One region of the Sphingopyxis granuli genome, then DNA from elsewhere that is predicted to be linked to it. Evidence: riboswitches for the same ligand, from Rfam matches in the RefSeq annotation. Region 1 holds a riboswitch; each other region holds the start of a gene.
What was found. A riboswitch is a leader RNA that binds a small molecule or an ion and turns the genes downstream of it on or off. The one in region 1 is predicted to bind cobalamin.

Region 1 (5,765 bases):
GGTCGCCCAACATGCGACCGCGCTGCGCTGGGTGCGGCCGGTCGAGCTTTACGGCCTCGACATGCCGCCCGCCGACCTCCCGCTGATCGGGCTGCTGGAGGCGCTTGTTTAGACCATGATGACATCAGGCGGACTCGTCATTGCGAGCGGCGAAGCCGCGCGGCAATCCAGAGTGTGTGCAGACCGCCTGGATTGCTTCGCTCCGCTCGCAATGACGAAGTGGGTCAATCCAAAGTCATCATGCTCTATGGCCTGTGGGGATTCGGGTGCTTGCGGACGCATAGGACCGTGTCCCCGCGAAGGCGGGGACCCGGTGCGGTGGGACGCAAATCCTGATTTCATCCGCTCTGGGCTCCCGCCTTCGTGGGAGCACGTGGTTTTGTTTTGCGGAAAAACTGAATCCCCGCAGGCCATAAAGCGGCTTGCCGTTGGAGCATGATGACATCAAGCTCGCTCGTCATCGCCACCCCGGATCGGCCCTTATCCCTTTTCGACAAGGACCCGTTCCCCGGCGAAAGCCGGGGTCCACGCGGAGCAGCGCCGTGCCGTCTGGACCCCGGCTTTCGCCGGGGAACAGCTCCTTACTTGCCTGAAGGGCATATATGCCGATTTCAGGCTCGCCGCTCTGAACAGGCGTCGCCCCAGCGAAAGCTGGGGCCGCTGGCAAGTCTGCGCTACGCCAGCCGCCGCCCCCGCTCGACGATTATCGCTTCGGCTTCAGCGCCTCCGTCAGCGAGGCGGAGCCGCTGCCGCGCCGCGCCGGCTGGGGCTGGTCGGGGTGCGGCGCCCAGCCGCTGAAATGGACGAGCCGGAATTGCTCGGCGATACGGCCGTCGGGGTCGGCGCCGGCGGCGAAGGCGACCGCAATCCGCGCCGTTTCCTCGCGGGTCAGCGGCGGCGGGGCAGGGGATAGGCGGCTCGCCAGCCCCGCGGCGCGCAGATCGCGGGCGAGGGCGAAAACGTCGCTATAGCGCACGGTCAGCGCCTCGACATCGACCACGGGCAGCGCAAAGCCGGTGCGCTGGAGCAGATTGCCCATCGCGGCCAGGTCGATCTGCGGGTGCATCCGCGCGACGGGGCGGACACCCTCGGCCATCACCGCGCGGCGCAGGCGCGGCAGGCTGCCGTCGCCGACGAAGGCACCGAGCAGCAGCCCGTCGGGGGCCAGCAGCGCGCGCAGGCGGACGAGCGCGCCGGGCACGTCGTTGACGCCGTCGAGCCCGCCGGGCCACAGGATCAGGTCGAAGCTGGCGAAGGGCAGGTCGACCGCATCGGCTTCCCCTACCAGCGCGTCCACCGACGCCGCGAGCGCCGGCCCGGCCTCGAGGATCGACAGTGCGGTCCCGGTGCCGCGCAGATGCGCGATCAGCGCGCCGTCGTGCGCGCCGATCAGCAGGGTGCGCGGAAAGCTGCGCGTGACCATGGTCAGCCGGTCGAGCAACGTCTCGGCGATGATCGGGGCGAGGAAATCGGCATCCTTCGGCAGGCGCGCCATCCGGTCGCGCTGGGCGCGATGGCGCGCGGGGGAAAAGAGCGGGGCGGATGAGGCGGGAGCGGGAGCGGACGGCATGGCGCGCTTGTGCCGCTCCGGCCGATGCTTCACAACCCCAAGATGGCGATGCGCGTGGGGAAAGAGGGGCAGGATGCGGCGCCGCGGCGCTGGAATGGGCCGCTGCGGACGATGGTGCGGAGCGTGGCACGCGGCGTCGCCGATTATGCGCTGCCGCCGCGCTGCCCCGCCTGCGGGGTGATCGTCGGCGACGACCGGCAATTCTGCCTCGCCTGCTGGTCGTCGCTCGATTTCCTCGACGGACCTGCCTGTTCGCGCTGCTCGATCCCCTTGCCCGATGCGCCGGCGGGCATCCCGCTCGAATGCGGCGCCTGCCTTGCCGACCCGCCGCCCTTCGACGGCGCCCCCGCCGCCGTCGCCTATGGCCCCGCCGCCCGCACCGTCGCGCTGCGGCTCAAATATGGTCGCCGGCTCGGCCATGCGCGGCTGATGGCGCAGTTCCTCGCGCGGCCGCTGGCGGCGCTGACGATGGGGGAAGAGGACGGCGAACCGCTGCTCGTCCCGATCCCGCTTCACCGCTGGCGGCTGTGGTCGCGCGGCTTCAACCAGGCGGCGCTCGTCGCCGACGCGCTGGCGCGGCACAGCGGCGTCGCGCACGATCCGCACCTGCTCGTCCGCACGCGCGCCACCGCATCGCTGCGCGGCAAGGGAAAGCGCGAGCGCGAGCGGATCGTCGCCGGCGCCTTCGCGCTGGCGCCCGCGGCACGGACGCGCGCCGCCGGGCGGCACCTGATCCTGGTCGACGACGTCCATGCGAGCGGTGCGACGCTGCGTGCCGCGGCGCGGGCGCTGCGGCGGGTCGGGGCGGCGCGCGTATCGGCGCTGACCTGGGCGCGAGTGGTGCCCGGCGCGGCGTCGCCCGTCGATCCGATTGACTTTGCCAAGCTGGATTCCGATATGGACGGCAGGATGATGACGGGATAGCCGCATGGCGACGATCGAGATCTATACCAAATTCTTCTGCCCCTATTGCACGCGGGCGAAGGCGCTGCTCGACGGCAAGGGCGCCGCTTATGAAGAGATCGACGTGACGATGGATCGCGCGGGCTTCGATGCGATGGTCGCGCGCGCCGGCGGACGGCGCACCGTGCCGCAGATCTTCATCGACGGACGGCACATCGGCGGCAGCGACGACCTTGCCGCGCTCGACGCGAAGGGCGGGCTTGACCCGCTGCTGGCGGCGGGGCGGCCGTGATCGTCTTCGACCTCAGTTGCACCGCGGGCGAACATCGCTTCGAGGCGTGGTTCGCCAGCAGCGACAGCTTCGCCGATCAGCAGGCGCGCGGCCTGATCGCCTGCCCGATCTGTGGCGACAGCGCGGTGCGCAAGGCGGTGATGGCGCCGCGCGTGGGGGCCAAGTCGAACCAGGCGGGCGGGGCGGTGGTCGCCGCGGTGCCGCCGGGCGAGCCGGCGAATGCCGTGCCGGCAGAGGTCGTGCGCCGCGTCCTTGCCGAAATCGCGGCGAAGCAGGCGGAGATGCTGCCGCAGTCGCGCTGGGTCGGCCGCGAATTCGCCGATGCGGCGCGCGCGATGCACGAGGGGCGCGCTCCCGAAAACCTGATCCACGGCCAGGCCTCGCCCGAAGAAGCGCAGGCGCTGCACGACGACGGCATCGCGGCGATGCCGCTGCTCGTCCCGGTCGTCCCGCCCGATCTCGCCAATTGACGGCGGCAAGCCCGCGCCGGTAGAGAGGCGGCGCTGCCCTGGCAGCACGCGCCCGTAGCTCAGCAGGATAGAGCATCAGATTCCTAATCTGGGGGCCACAGGTTCGAATCCTGTCGGGCGCACCATTCCCGAACAAAAGAGAGAACTTTGGCTGGTATGGGCCGTTAGCGGACCGTCGGCATCGTACCGACATGGCCGGGAAAGCAGGCTCACCTGGCCGCACGATTCCAGCCTTAGTCGCCAGTTTTCCGCGGCGCAAATCGATAGAAGCGGACATTTGATAACCGATCCGGCGGCAATGGACGCCAACAGCCGTTAGGGACGGGATCACCGTGGATGTTGATTAAGATGGATCATGCGCTAATTCCGGATGAGTGAAGGCATCTGCCTTTGCGCAACCGCGCCGGTGCCCGCGAGGGCATAATAGGGAATATGGTGAGGCCGTCCGTTCGCGGCAGGCCAAAGCCATGGCTGTCCCTGCAACTGTAAGCGGCGAGTGCGATGCACCGACCCGGTCCCCGACCGGGTCTGCCACTGGGGCGACCTGGGAAGGCGTGCATCAAGCGACGACCCGCGAGCCAGGAGACCTGCCGGCGCGGGTCGCTCAATGCCTCGGTCCAGGGAAAGGCCAGGGCACGGATCACCCGTTCGGGCGACGAAAATCAGCGGTGCGGTGCCGGTCGGCGCCGCGCCAGAGCGATGTCGTGCCTGGAGGGAAAGATGACTGAAGACGAAATCAATGAACGCCACAATGAAAAGGCGCGCAAGCGGCAGGCTGCAAGAGTCAAGATCATGGCCGACAAGACGCAGGAAAAGGGCCTGCTGATCGTCCACACCGGCAAAGGCAAGGGAAAGTCGACTGCCGCCTTCGGCATGGTGTGCCGCGCGCTGGGGCACGGGATGAAGGTCGGCATCGTCCAGTTCATCAAGGGCGGCTGGGCGACTGGCGAGAAGGCCGTCTATTCGGCCTTTCCCGGGCAGGTCGAGCACAAGGTCATGGGCGAAGGCTTCACCTGGGACACGCAGGACCGTGCGCGCGATATCGCCTGGGCGCGCGCCGGATGGGACGAGGTGAAACGGATGATCGCCGATCCCGACATCGCGATTGTGGTCGCCGACGAACTCAACATCGTATTGCGCTACGAATATCTGCCCGTCGACGAGGTGGTCGCGGGCCTGCTCGATCGAGGCGCGATGAAACATGTCGTCGTCACCGGCCGCAATGCGCCCGAGGCGCTGATCGAAGCCGCCGACCTCGTCACCGAGATGGTGCAGGTGAAGCACCCGTTCCGGTCGGGCGTGAAGGCGCAGCGGGGAATAGAGTTTTGAGCGGCCAACTCGCGCCGGGACTGCTGGTCGCGGCGCCGCGCTCGGGGGTGGGCAAGACGCTCGTCGCGATCGGGCTGCAGCGCGCCTTCCAGCGTGAAGGACTCGGCGTCGCTGCGGCAAAATGCGGACCCGACTATATCGACCCCGGCTTTCACGCCGTGGCGACCGGGCGATCCTCGGTCAATCTCGACGGTTTCGCGATGACGCCGGCGATGCTGAAGGGGCTGGCGGCGCAGGCGGCCTGCGGCGCCGATCTGGTCGTCGCCGAAGCCGCGATGGGATTGTTCGATGGCGCGGGCCGGAGCAGCACGGCGGCCGAGGTCGCGCGGCTGACGGGTTGGCCGGTCCTGCTCGTCGTCGATGCCGAGGGCGCGGGTCAGAGCGTCGCGGCGGTCGCGCATGGCTTCGCGACCTTTCCCGGCGCGCCGCCGGTGGCCGGAGTCATCGTCAACCGCGTTGCGAGCGACCGTCACGCCGCGATGATCGCCGAAGGATTCGACGCGCTCGACCTGCCGCTGTTCGGCATGATCCGCCGCGACCCGGCGCTGGCGGCCGCCTCGCGCCACCTCGGGCTGGTGCAGGCGCGCGAAGATGGCGCGTTGGACGAGCGGATCGATGCCGTCGCGGCGATCCTCGCGCGCGATTGCGACCTCGCCGCGATCCGCGCGGCAGCGCATGCGACCGCTCCGGCCTTCCCCGTCCGACCGCGCCTGCGTCCGCCGGGGCAGCGCATCGCCCTCGCCGCCGACGATGCCTTCGCCTTCTTCTATCCGCATCTGGCGTCGTGGTGGCGCGATGCGGGCGCTGAGATTTGCGGCTTCTCGCCGCTCGCCGACGAGGCGCCGCCGATGGACTGCGACGCCTGCTGGCTGCCCGGCGGCTATCCCGAACTGCACGCGGGCAGGCTGGCGGGCAATGCGCGCTTCATGGCGGGGTTGCGCGCCTTCGCGGCGCGCGCACCGGTGCATGGTGAGTGCGGCGGCTATATGCTGCTCGGCCGCAGCATCGAGGATGCGGACGGCATCGTGCATCCTATGGCGGGGCTGCTGCCGGTCGATACCAGCTTCGCGAAAAGGAAGATGTCGCTCGGCTATCGGCAGGCGCGGCTGTTCGCGTCGACGCGCTTCGCCGATGCCGAAACGCCGCTGTGGGGGCATGAATATCATCATGCGACCATCACATCGACGAACGAAGGCGCCCC
Region 2 (5,765 bases), 1.1 Mb from region 1:
CGTGAAGCGTGATGCCGCCCCAGTTATGGACCGCCTGGTTGAGTTCCTCGCGCGCGCCGAGCGAGGTGATGGTGATCGGCACCTTCCACTTCTCGCAGGTCGCGATATCGGCCTCGAGCCGGTCGTTCGAGCGATGGACGATCTGGTTGACCGCGAACGGCGCCGAGGGATGGTCGGGATTCTCGCGATCCCATGCCGCCAGTTCCTCGGTGATGCGGTGGAGCCATTCGTCGAGCAGCGTCTGCGGGCGCGCGTTGAGCGCCGGGAAGCTGCCGACGATCCCCGCCTTGCACTGCGCGATGACGAGGTCGGGGCCCGAGACGATGAACAGCGGCGAACCGATGACGGGCAGGCGAAGGCGGTCGAAAATCGCGGGAAGGGCCATGGGCGTCGCTCTCCGAATAGAGGTTTCGGCTGACCTTAACGTAAACGGAAGGCTGCGCAAGGGGGATCGCGGCCGCCCGCCGCAAGCGCGAGCCGGTCAGGACGGCGGGGGACCGGCGGCCGGGCGGCCGAGCGCGCGCGGGCGCCGGTCGGGGCCGACCGCGACGAAGATGAAGACCGCCTGCGTCACCTTGTGCCCGTCCTCGGCATGGCGGTCGCGCGCCCAGGCCTCGACCTCGACATGCATGGAGGTCCGGCCGACCTTCACCAGCCGGCCGAAGACCGACACCTCGTCGCCGACGAACACGGGGCGGTGGAAGGCCATGCCCTCCACCGAGACCGTGACCGCCCGACCGCGCGCGTGGAGCGACGCGACCGAAGACGCGGCCAGGTCCATCTGCGCCATCAGCCAGCCGCCGAAGATATCGCCATAGACATTGGCGTTGGCGGGCATCGCGGTGACGCGGATCGTGGGCTGGCCCGCGGGCATGGTTTCGTCAGGCATCATAGGCCTCCCGAATCCGCATCCGCTGCGCCGCGGCGACCATCGAGACGAGGGCCGGTCGCACCTCGTCCCACTTGCGCGTCTTGAGCCCGCAATCGGGATTCACCCAGATACGATCGGACGGCAGGTGCCGTCCGGCGAGGGTCAGCAGGTCGGTCATCTCGCGCTCGGCCGGAATGCGCGGCGAATGGATGTCATAGACGCCGGGACCGATCTCGTTCGGATAGGCATAGCTTGCGAAGGCCCCGAGCAGTTCCATCTGCGACCGCGCGGTTTCGATCGAGATGACGTCGGCGTCCATCGCGCCGATCGCGGGAAGGATGTCGTTGAATTCCGAATAGCACATGTGGGTGTGGATCTGCGTGTCGTCGCGCACGCCAGAGGCCGCGATGCGAAAGCATTCGACCGCCCAGCCCAGATAATGCGGCCATTCGCCGCGGCGCAGCGGCAGCCCCTCGCGCAGCGCCGCCTCGTCGATCTGGACGATCGCGGCGCCCGCGGCCTCAAGGTCCAGCACCTCGTCGCGGATCGCCAGCGCAATCTGGCGGCAGCTCGCTTCGCGCGGCTGGTCGTCGCGGACGAACGACCAGTTGAGGATCGTCACCGGCCCGGTGAGCATGCCCTTCACCGGCCGGTCGGTCTGATCCTGGGCATAGCGCCACCAGTCGACCGTCATCGGCCGCGGACGCGACACGTCGCCATAGAGGATCGGCGGCCGCACGCAGCGCGAGCCATAGCTCTGCACCCAGCCGCTGCGGGTGAAGGCGAATCCGGCAAGCCGTTCGCCGAAATATTGCACCATGTCGTTGCGCTCGAACTCGCCGTGGACGAGGACGTCGAGGCCGATCTCCTCCTGCCACTTGATCGCGGCGCGGGTTTCGACCTTCAGATAGCGGTCATAGGCCGCATCGTCGATTTCGCCCCGGATATGCGCGGCGCGCGCCTTGCGGACCTCCGCCGTCTGGGGGAAGGAGCCGATCGTCGTGGTCGGATAGCGGGGAAGCGGAAGGCGCCGGCGCTGCGCCTCGCGGCGCGCGGCGAAGGGCGCGGCCCGGCGCGCGGCGTCCGTGTCGAGCGCGGCAAGGCGGGCGGCGACGGCGGGATCGTGGATGCGGGGCGAGGTCGCGCGGGCGACCGCGGCCATCCGCGACGCCGAAAAGGCGGCGAAGGCGGCATCCTCGCCTTCGTTCAGCGCCTTGGTGAGCGCGGCGAGTTCCTCGATCTTTTGCGCCGCGAAAGCCAGCCATTGCGCGATTTCGGGATCGAGCGCGGTTTCGAGCGCCAGATCGACCGGAACGTGGAGCAGCGAACAGGACGGCGCGAGGATCAGGTCGCGCGTCGCCGCCAGCTCCTTGAGCCGCCAGTAAAGGTCGGAAAGGTTGGCGCGCCAGATGTTGCGGCCGTCGACGACGCCGAGCGACAGCAGGACGTGCGGCCGCACCTTGTCGAGTGCCGGGCCGAGCTGTTCGGGCGCGCGGACGAGGTCGAGGTGGAGACCGTGGACGGGCAGTTCGGCGGCGAGATCGAGATTGTCGCCGAGACCGCCGAAATAGGGGGTGAGCATCAGGCGCGGCCCCGCCGTCGCCAGCCGCGCATAGGCGCGCTCGAACGCGGCGCGCTGCGCGTCGTCGAGATCGAGGACGAGGCAGGGCTCGTCGATCTGCACCCAGTCGGCGCCCTGTTTCGCCAGCCGCGCGAGGATCTCGGCATAGGTGTCGAGCAGCGCGGGAAGCAGGGCGAGCGGTTCGACCGCCTTGCCCTTGGCGAGCATCAGGTAGCTGACCGGGCCGAGCAGCACCGGGCGCGTCTGATACCCCAGCGCCTTCGCTTCGTCATATTCGTCGAAAATCTTGGTCGAGGCGATGCGGAAGGTCTGGCCGGCGGTGAGTTCGGGGACGAGGAAATGATAGTTGGTGTCGAACCATTTGGTCATCTCCTGCGCCGTCGTATCGGCGGCGTGGCCGCACCCGGCGTGCGCCGGATCGCCCTGTGCGCCGCGCGCCATCGCGAAATAGAGATCGGTATCGACCGTCTCGCCGTCCCAGTCGTAGCGCGCGGGGACGGCGCCGATCAGCGCCGAGGTATCGAGCACATGGTCATAGAGCGAAAAATCGTTCGACGGCAGGATGTCGGCCCCCAGCGCCTTCTGCCGCGCCCAATGGGCGACGCGCAGGCCGGCCGCCGCGGCGTGCAGGTCGGCGAGGGTCGATTTGCCCGACCAGTAGGATTCGAGCGCGACCTTGAGTTCGCGGCGAAGGCCGATGCGGGGAAAGCCTAAAGTGGCGACGCTGACAGTCATTTCGAGCACCTTGCAGGGGGCAAGGGCGACGGACAGACGCGAACGCACGATATCCCGCGTCCGCAGGGCAAGGGTCGGACGCAGCCATGCATGCGGCCTGACCGGGCACCCCGCCGGAGGACGTATCTGACGAGGCAGGTCTCCTGGCTCGCGGGTCGCCGCAGCGGTCTGGCCTTCCCGGTTCCTTGCCGAACCAGTGGCATGATCGACCGCCGCTCGCCGCTTACAGTTGCGGGGGCAGCGCCGGTTTCGCACCGGCTTCCCATCTTCGCTCCGCCCCGGATGCCCGGCGCGAAGAACCTCGACAGCATGAAGAATAGGCGCCGCGGCAATCCTGTCAAGCGCTATATAAAGAAATCTTTATATGTGTTGGCTGGTGATTGGCCCTATCCTAAAAGGCGGTCGCCAGCAGCGCGGCGGTGGCGGCCGCGATCGCCAGCAGGAGCGCGATCTTCGGACCGTGCGAGGCGAGAATATGGGTTCGCCGGCGATCGAAGGGCGGCCCTTCGACCTCATGAGAAAGCTCGGTTTCGGGCCGCGTGCGCGCCGCGAAGGCGGGCGGCGATGCGAGGGCGGGGCCGCTGATCCCGCTGGCGAGCGCCAGCTTTTCGAACGCCACCGCCATCTTCTCGCGGTCGAGGTGCCGGTCGATCGCCTCGCGCTCGGGGTCGGGATCGGGCGGCGGCGGCAGGCTTGCGACCCTGCGCTCGATTTCGCGGTCGAGCGCGTGGAGGCGATCGATCGCCTCGACGATCCGCCGCCGGTCGCTGCTGGCGAGCGCCAGTTCGAGACGGGTCAGCGACAGCGCGCTTGCGCGGCAATATTGCAGGCTCCAGAACAGGTCGCTGCTTCCCCCGACGGCGGGGAGCGGCCCGGCGGGAGCGACGGGCGCGCTCGGGCCGCTGGCGGACGAGGCCTGGGATGCGTTCACGGGTCCTTCTCCTTCGCCGCCCCCCGGCTGCGCGCATCGGCTTAGGACCAAATGCGCGCGCCGCGAAACGCCGATCGGGCCAGTCGTGACCGGGATGCGGCGGACGGGAGAGGGAAGGGGTGCGAGGAGGCCGGGGCGGCCCGCGCCGCCCCGGGCGCCGCGACCGGATCAGATCGCGTTCGCCGCCGACAGGATCGCGCGCACGCTGGCGGTCGCGACATCGGTGTCGAGACCGCAGCCGAACAGGCTGCGGCCGTCGGGGGTACGGCATTCGACATAGGCGGCGGCCTGCACATTGCTGCCCTGGCCGATCGCATGTTCGGAATAATCGACGATGTCCATCGCCGGGCCGCCCGATTCGGCCAGCGCGGCGACGACGCTCGACATCAGGCCGTTGCCGCGGCCGCTGATGCTGCGCTCGGCGCCGTCGATGGTCAGCTTGCCGGCGAAGATGCGGTCGGCGCCGCTCTGGCTTTCCGCCCAGCTCACGAGCTGGAAGCGCTTGCCGTCCGCCGCCAGATAATGCCCTTCGAAGGCGGTCCAGATGTCGTCGGCGGTCAGCTCGCGGCTCGTCTGGTCCGCCACCGCCTGGACGATGTGGCTGAAGCTCGCCTGCATCTTCTTCGGCAGCTTCAGCCCCTTGTCCTGTTCGAGCACCCAGGCGACGCCGCCCTTGCCCGACTGGCTGTTGACGCGGATCACCGCTTCGTAGCTGCGCCCCAGGTCGGCGGGGTCGATCGGCAGGTAGGGGACTTCCCACTTGTCGTCATTCTGCCGCTCGCGCGCCGCGAACCCCTTCTTGATCGCGTCCTGGTGGCTGCCCGAAAAGGCGGTGTAGACCAGTTCGCCGCCATAGGGGTGGCGCGGGTGGACCGGCAGTTGGTTGCAATATTCGACCGTCTGGATGACCTGATCGATGTCGGAGAAGTCCAGTTCGGGGTCGACGCCCTGCGTGTACATGTTGAGCGCGATGGTGACGAGGCAGGTGTTGCCCGTGCGCTCGCCGTTTCCGAACAGGCAGCCCTCGACGCGGTCGGCGCCCGCGAGCAGGCCGAGTTCGGCCGCCGCGACCCCGGTGCCGCGGTCGTTGTGCGTGTGCAGGCTGATCAGCGCGCGGTCGCGGTTCGGCAGATGCTTGCAGAAATATTCGATCTGGTCGGCATAGATGTTGGGCGTCGCCGCTTCGACCGTCGCGGGCAGGTTGAGGATGATCGGCTTGTCCGCCGTCGGCTGGAGCACGTCCATCACCGCGGCGCAGCATTCGATGCTGAAATCGATCTCCGCGGTCGAGAAGGTCTCGGGGCTGTATTCGAAGCGCCAGTCGGTGCCGGGCAGGCGCGCGGCATTGTCGCGCAGCTGCTTCGCGCCGTCGACGGCGATCTGCTTGATCTCGGGCATCTCCATGCCGAAGACGATGCGGCGCCACGCGGGGCTGACCGCGTTGTAGAGGTGGACGATCGCGGTCTTCGCGCCTGCCAGGCTGTCGAAGCTGGTGCGGATCAGGTCGGCGCGCGCCTGCGTCAGCACCTGCGGCGTGACGTCGTCGGGGATGCGGCCCGAGCGGACGAGGTTCTGGATATAGTCGAAGTCGGTCGCGCCCGAGGCGGGGAAGCCGACCTCGATCTCCTTGAGTCCGCATTTGACGA
Region 3 (5,765 bases), 590 kb from region 1:
GACGGGCTGCGGTCGGTCAGCGGGCGGATCAGATGCGGGACGATCAGCCCGACGAAGCCGATCGCGCCCGACACCGCGACCGCGCCGCCGACCCCGATCGCGGTGCCGAGCAGCAGGCGCAGGCGCGTGCGGGCGAGGTCGACGCCGAGCGCCTGCGCGCCGTCCTCGCCCAGCGTCAGCGCGTCGAGCGCGCGCCCGTTCCACAGCAGCAGCGCCATCCCGGCGCCGATGCACGGCAGCGCCGCCCACAAATGGCCGAACGAACGATTTTCGAGGCTGCCCATCAGCCAAGTCATGATCTCCATCGCCGCGAAGGGGTTTGGCGACAGGTTGAGTGCGAGGCTGATGCCCGCCCCCGCGAGGGTGCCGACGGCGATGCCGGCGAGGATCAGCGTCAGCGGGCTTTCGGAGCGGCCGGCGAGCGCGAAGAGCAGCGCGAGCGACAGCAGCGCACCGACGATCGACAGCAGCGGCAGCGCCGCCGGGTGAAGATTGGCGAGCCCGAAATAAAGCGCGGCGACCGCGCCGAGCGCCGCGGCGTTCGAGGTGCCGAGCACCGACGGCTCGGCGAGGGGATTGCGCAGATAGCCTTGCAGCGCCGCCCCCGCGAGCCCGAGCATGGCGCCGACCGCGAGCCCGACCAGCAGGCGCGGCAGGCGCAGGTCGAAGAGGATGACGGTCGCGACATGATCGCCGCGGCCGGATGCGGCGGCAAACAGGCGGGCGAGCGGCAGGTCGACGGTGCCGAAGCACAGCGAAGCCGCCGCCGCCCCGCATGCGAGCGCGAGCAGCGCCAGCGTCAGCCGCCGGGGCGATCGGGCCTCGCGCATCGTCATCGGCGCGCGCCGTCGTGGCGCTGGATCTGCCTGGCAAGGCGGTGCACGGCCGCCCCATAAGCGGGGCCGCCGCAAACGGTCCACGCCTCCGGCACGCTGAGCCGCGGAATGCCCCGAAGCGCGGGGTGGTGCAGCATCTCGCTGCCCTGATCGGTGATGGTGTCGCTCGCGCTTTCGACGATCAGGAAATCGGGGTTCGCCGCCACCATCTCCTCGAGGCTCAGCTGCGACAGCGGCGGCTTGCCCAGCTTTGCGGCAAGATTGACCAGCCCGACGCGCCCCATCATCTCGTCGATCAGCGTCCCCGTCCCGGTCATGTAGCCGCGCCGCTGGTAATAGGCGGCGACCCGGCCGCGCCCCGGGCGGGGCACGCCGGCGAGGTCGCGCTCCATCCGCGCGATCAGCGCTTCGCCGCGCGCCGGATCGCCGAGCGCGGTCGCGGTCAGGCGGATCGTCCGGCGGATGACGTCGAAGCTGTCGGCGGTCGGCAGGTCGAGCGTCCGAAAGCTGCCGCGCGGCAGCGCCGCGACCGCCGCGCTGCCGCTCGCGGGCATGCCGACGATCAGGTCGGGCGCCGCGACCAGTATCTGTTCGGCGGCGTTGCGGATCAGCGGCAGCCCGCGCGCCGCCGCGGCGGCCGCGGACATGCCGGGATCGGTCGCGTTGCGCGTCAGCCCGGCGATCCGGTCGCGGTCGGCAAGCGCGAGCAGCAACTGGTCGGCGCACAGGTTGAGCGACACGACGCGCTGCGGCGCGGCCGGCGGCGTCGCCGCTGGTGCCGTACGGCCGCCCTGCTGCGCCCACAGCGCGCCGCCGCCGGCGAGCAGCAGCGCGAGCGCGGGCAGGGCGGCGTATGGCGTCAAGCGCGTTCCTTCCCTCAGAAGCGCAGGCGGACGCCGCCATAGGCGGCCCGGCCCGGCGTCGCGATGCTGAAAATTTCCTCATAGTCGACCCCGAGCAGATTCTCGACGCGCCCGAAGACCGAGATGGCGTCGGTCACCCGGTAATCGGCGCCAAGGTTGACGAGCACATAGTCCTTCATCGCGACCACGACCGGGACATAGCTGGGGTTGATATAGGCGAGGTCGGTCGTGCGGCCGTTGTAGCGCAGCGTCAGCGTCCCCGCAAAGCGCTGGTCGCTGCTCGACACGGTGGCGTTGAAGCTGGCGATATGCTTCGGTCGCCGCACTTCGGGCGCGCCGTTCTCGCGCGCCTTGATCCAGCTGTAGGCGAGGTCGAAGCGAAGCTGCGGCAGCGGCCGCGCGCTGGCGAAGGCCTCGATGCCGTGCTGCTTGCTCGTCGTCGCGCGGTTCGCCGGAGTCGCGGTGAAGTCGGGCGCGGGATAGTTGGTGAAGATCTCGTCCTTCAGCGTCGAATCGAACCAGGTCGCCCCGATCGTCGCCCAGTCGTCGGCGCCGAAGCTCTGCTCGATCCCCGCTTCCCAGCCCTCGGACTTTTCGGGTTTCAGGTCGGGATTGCCGATGTAGCGGCCGTCGATATAGCCGAACAGCTCGAAATAGCCCGGATTCTTGACCCCGGTGCCATAGGCGCCGCGGATGCGCGTGCCGGTCGGAAGGCGATAGCTGCCCTGGACGCGCCAGGTCGTCGCATCGTCGAAGCGGTTGTTGTCGTCGTGGCGCAGCGACGCGCCGAGCGAGAGCGCGCCCGCGGTCAGCTCATATTGGGCGACCAGCCCCAGATTGTCGGTGTGGCGCTTTCCCTGAAAGGCGCCCGGCGTCAGCGTGCGGAACGCCTCGCGCTCGACATCGACCGCACCGGTCAGCCGGTGGGCGATCGCATCGGTCCCGAAGCGGATGCTAGAGGTCAGCGATCCCTTGTAGCGCTGTCCCTTGCTGCCATAGTCCAACCCGAAGGGGGAGCGGCCGTGGCGCGCGGTGTCGGAAAGCTGCCCCGACAGGCTGGTCACCCAGCGCCCGTCGAGCGCGGTCAGTTCGGCCGCCAGCAGGGCATGGAAGGATTCGGTCTCGACATGGACGCCGGGGCTGTCGACGATATAGCCGAAGCGCGGGCTCGTCGTGTCATATTCGCTGTCGTTGTTGTCGGCGTCGCTGAAGCCATAGCGCAGCACGGCGTTCAGCCGGAAGGCGTCGCTCGGCGTCCAACCCAGCTTCGCGCTCGCGCCGACCGTCTGCATCCCGACGTCGCGCACCCCGCCGCGCGCGGTCGGATAGCCGTTCGCGCCGTAATAGGTACCGGTGATCGCATAGTCGAAGCTGTCCGATGCGCCCGCGGCGCGGGCGCTGCCGGCGACGGTGCCGAACGACCCGCCCTCGATCCGGGCGCTCAGGCCCGGCGCCTCGCGCCCCGACAGGGTGATGTAATGGATCACGCCGCCGATCGCGTCGGAGCCATAGAGCGACGATTGCTGGCCGCGCAGCACCTCGATCCGCGCGGCGGGGTCGGCGAGCAGACCGCCGAAATCGAACTGGCCCTGATAGGGGTCGGCGACCTCGATGCCGTCGACCAGGACGAGGACGTGATTGGCTTCGCTGCCGCGGATGCGGATATCGGTCATGCCGCCGAGGCCGCCGGTGCGGCTGACCGCGACGCCGGGCACGTCGCGCAGCACGTCGGAAACGATGCGCGTCTGGCGCTGTTCGAGCGCTTCGCTGTCGATCGCCGTGACCGAGGCGCCGAGCTGGTCCGCCCGGACCCCTTCGCCCGAACGCGAGGCGGTGACGATGATCGCGTCGCCGGGGCGCGGGTCGGCGGCGGCATCGCCGGTCTGGGCCAGCGCCGGCGAGGTCGCCGCCAGCGCCACGATGGAAAGGCCGTATTTCAACATGGGAGTCCCCCACGCGCCGAGAGCGAAGGCGGGGACCTGCCGAGCCGCGTGCGCGATCGACCGGCGCACGGGCGGCGGGCTGGCGCAAGGCGCCCGCATTTCGTGCCCCGAAGCGGCCCCGGCCGCTGGGTCGTCGCTCGACGGAGTTCTCCGTGCCCTGGCCTTTCCCTGGACCGAGGCATTGAGCGACCCACGCCGGCAGGTCTCCTGGCTCGCGGGTCGTCGCTTGATGCACGCCTTCCCAGGTCGCCCCAGTGGCAGACCCGGTCGGGGACCGGGTCGGTGCATCGCGCTCGCCGCTTACAGTTGCAGGGACAGCCCCGGTTTCGAAGGTCCGGCCGGACCCCCTTACCGCGTTCCCTTTTAAGCCCCATCGGGGCACCGGCGCGATCAATGCAAGGTTGCCCTTGCGGCGCCCGCCCATAGCGCCTCGGCGCATTTTGGCAATCGGCTTTTGCGGGGCCTGCGCGCTTGCCCGAACCGTCCGCCGGGACTAGGAGCGCGGCGTGGCCGATCTTTCCGCCTTCCGCCGACCGGGCTGGCTGCTGCTGCCGGTGCTTCTCGCGCTGCTCGCGCGGGTGCTGGTCGCGCCGGGCTGGATGATCGGGCCCGATGCCGGGGGGTCGATCACCGTCCGCGTCTGTTCGGACCCGTCGAACCCCGGCGGGACGATGACCATCCCGGTCCAGACCGCGGGCGATCATCCCGATGGAGAGGGGCAGCAGCATTGCCCGTGGGGCGCGCTCGCGGTGGCGCCGATCGTGCCCGATGCCCCGGCGCTGCCCGCGGCGCCGGTGCGGGTCGACCCCGCGCCGCCGGCGATCCCCTCGCTCGGCTTCGCGCCGGGCATCGCCTCGCCGCTTCCCCCCAGCACCGGCCCGCCCGCCTTCGCCTGATTCAGACCGATCGCCGGCCGCGCTTTCGCGCGCGCCGGCCTTGCCTGATTTTCAGCGAAGGATTTTCCATGACCCGTTCCGTTACCCGTGCGGCGCCCCTGCCGGCGCTCGCCCTCGTCCTTTCCTTTTCCCCGGTGCTGTTTTCCACGGCCGCTCACGCCGAGGAGGCGACGATCATCGTCACCGCGCCGACGCTCGCCGACGCCGCGCAGCAGCGCGCGGCGCAGACCCCCGGCGGCACCGACGTCGTCACGCATCAGGATTATGCCGACAAGACGATCGTGTCGCTGCGCGATACGCTCGCCTTCTCGCCCGGCGTCTACCTCCAGCCGCGCTATGGGCAGGAGGTGCGCTTGGCGATCCGTGGCTCGGGCCTCTCGCGCGGCTTCCACATGCGCGGCGTCACGCTGTTGCAGGACGGGGTGCCGATCAACCTCGCCGACGACAATGGCGATTTTCAGGAGCTGGAGCCGATCTTCTTCGACCATCTCGAAGTCTGGCGCGGCGCCAATGCGCTGCGCTTCGGTTCGGGAACGCTGGGGGGCGCGATCAACGGCGTGACCCCGACCGGGCGCACCGCCCAGGGCGTCTATCTGCGCGGCGATGCCGGCAGCTTCGGCCTGCTTCGCGGCCTGGTTTCGGCGGGCGTCGCCAGCGGGCCGGTCGACGCCTGGGGCGCGGTCAGCGCCGACACGTCGGACGGCGACCGCGACCATGCGCAGCGCCGCAGCCTGCGCTTCCACGGCAATGTCGGGCTGACGCTCGGCGACGGGGTCGCGACGCGCTTCTATGCGAGCATCAACCGCATCCGCCAGCAACTGCCGGGCGCGCTGACCGAGGCGCAGGCGCTGACCGCCCCGCGCGGCGCCAATGCGAGCAGCGTCGCGGGCGACCAGCGGCGCGACATCGATTCGCTGCGCCTGCAGAACCGCACCCGCTTCGACCTCGGCACCGCGACGCTCGAGGTCGGGGGTTTCGTCAACGCGAAATCGCTCTTTCACCCGATCTTTCAGCTGATCGATCAGAAATCGACCGACGTCGGCGGGTTCGCGCGGATCGACTATGCGGCGGGGCCGGTCGAGGTGACGCTGGGGGGCGAGATTCGCCGTGGCAGCACCCACGCGCGGCAGTTCGTCAACGTCGCCGGCCGGCGCGGCGCGCTGACCCTCGACGCCGATCAGGAGGCGCGGACCGCGAGCCTCTATGGCGAACTGCGCGTGCGGCCGG

Region 2: it holds a riboswitch for cobalamin, as region 1 does, so the genes downstream of both, metE (5-methyltetrahydropteroyltriglutamate--homocysteine S-methyltransferase) here and cobO (cob(I)yrinic acid a,c-diamide adenosyltransferase) in region 1, are expected to answer to the same signal.
Region 3: it holds a riboswitch for cobalamin, as region 1 does, so the genes downstream of both, SGRAN_RS20840 (TonB-dependent receptor plug domain-containing protein) here and cobO (cob(I)yrinic acid a,c-diamide adenosyltransferase) in region 1, are expected to answer to the same signal.

The regions. Positions count from the first base shown of each region.
Region 1 is NZ_CP012199.1:3,969,021-3,974,785, reverse strand. Features, by position in the region: gene SGRAN_RS18235 ((deoxy)nucleoside triphosphate pyrophosphohydrolase) at 1-112, shown strand, start outside; gene SGRAN_RS18230 (malonyl-ACP O-methyltransferase BioC) at 704-1,570, opposite strand; gene SGRAN_RS18225 (double zinc ribbon domain-containing protein) at 1,682-2,494, shown strand; gene grxC (glutaredoxin 3) at 2,499-2,765, shown strand; gene SGRAN_RS18215 (DUF1178 family protein) at 2,762-3,235, shown strand; tRNA gene SGRAN_RS18210 (tRNA-Arg) at 3,284-3,360, shown strand; cobalamin riboswitch at 3,623-3,844, shown strand; gene cobO (cob(I)yrinic acid a,c-diamide adenosyltransferase) at 3,956-4,564, shown strand; gene SGRAN_RS18200 (cobyrinate a,c-diamide synthase) at 4,561-5,765, shown strand, end outside.
Region 2 is NZ_CP012199.1:2,852,322-2,858,086, reverse strand. Features, by position in the region: gene SGRAN_RS13305 (NAD(P)H-dependent flavin oxidoreductase) at 1-385, opposite strand, end outside; gene SGRAN_RS13300 (acyl-CoA thioesterase) at 482-889, opposite strand; gene metE (5-methyltetrahydropteroyltriglutamate--homocysteine S-methyltransferase) at 882-3,188, opposite strand; cobalamin riboswitch at 3,305-3,507, opposite strand; gene SGRAN_RS13290 (hypothetical protein) at 3,580-4,119, opposite strand; gene leuA (2-isopropylmalate synthase) at 4,288-5,765, opposite strand, start outside.
Region 3 is NZ_CP012199.1:4,557,463-4,563,227, reverse strand. Features, by position in the region: gene SGRAN_RS20850 (FecCD family ABC transporter permease) at 1-830, opposite strand, end outside; gene SGRAN_RS20845 (ABC transporter substrate-binding protein) at 833-1,699, opposite strand; gene SGRAN_RS20840 (TonB-dependent receptor plug domain-containing protein) at 1,714-3,642, opposite strand; cobalamin riboswitch at 3,823-4,042, opposite strand; gene SGRAN_RS20835 (DUF2946 family protein) at 4,149-4,538, shown strand; gene SGRAN_RS20830 (TonB-dependent receptor family protein) at 4,607-5,765, shown strand, end outside.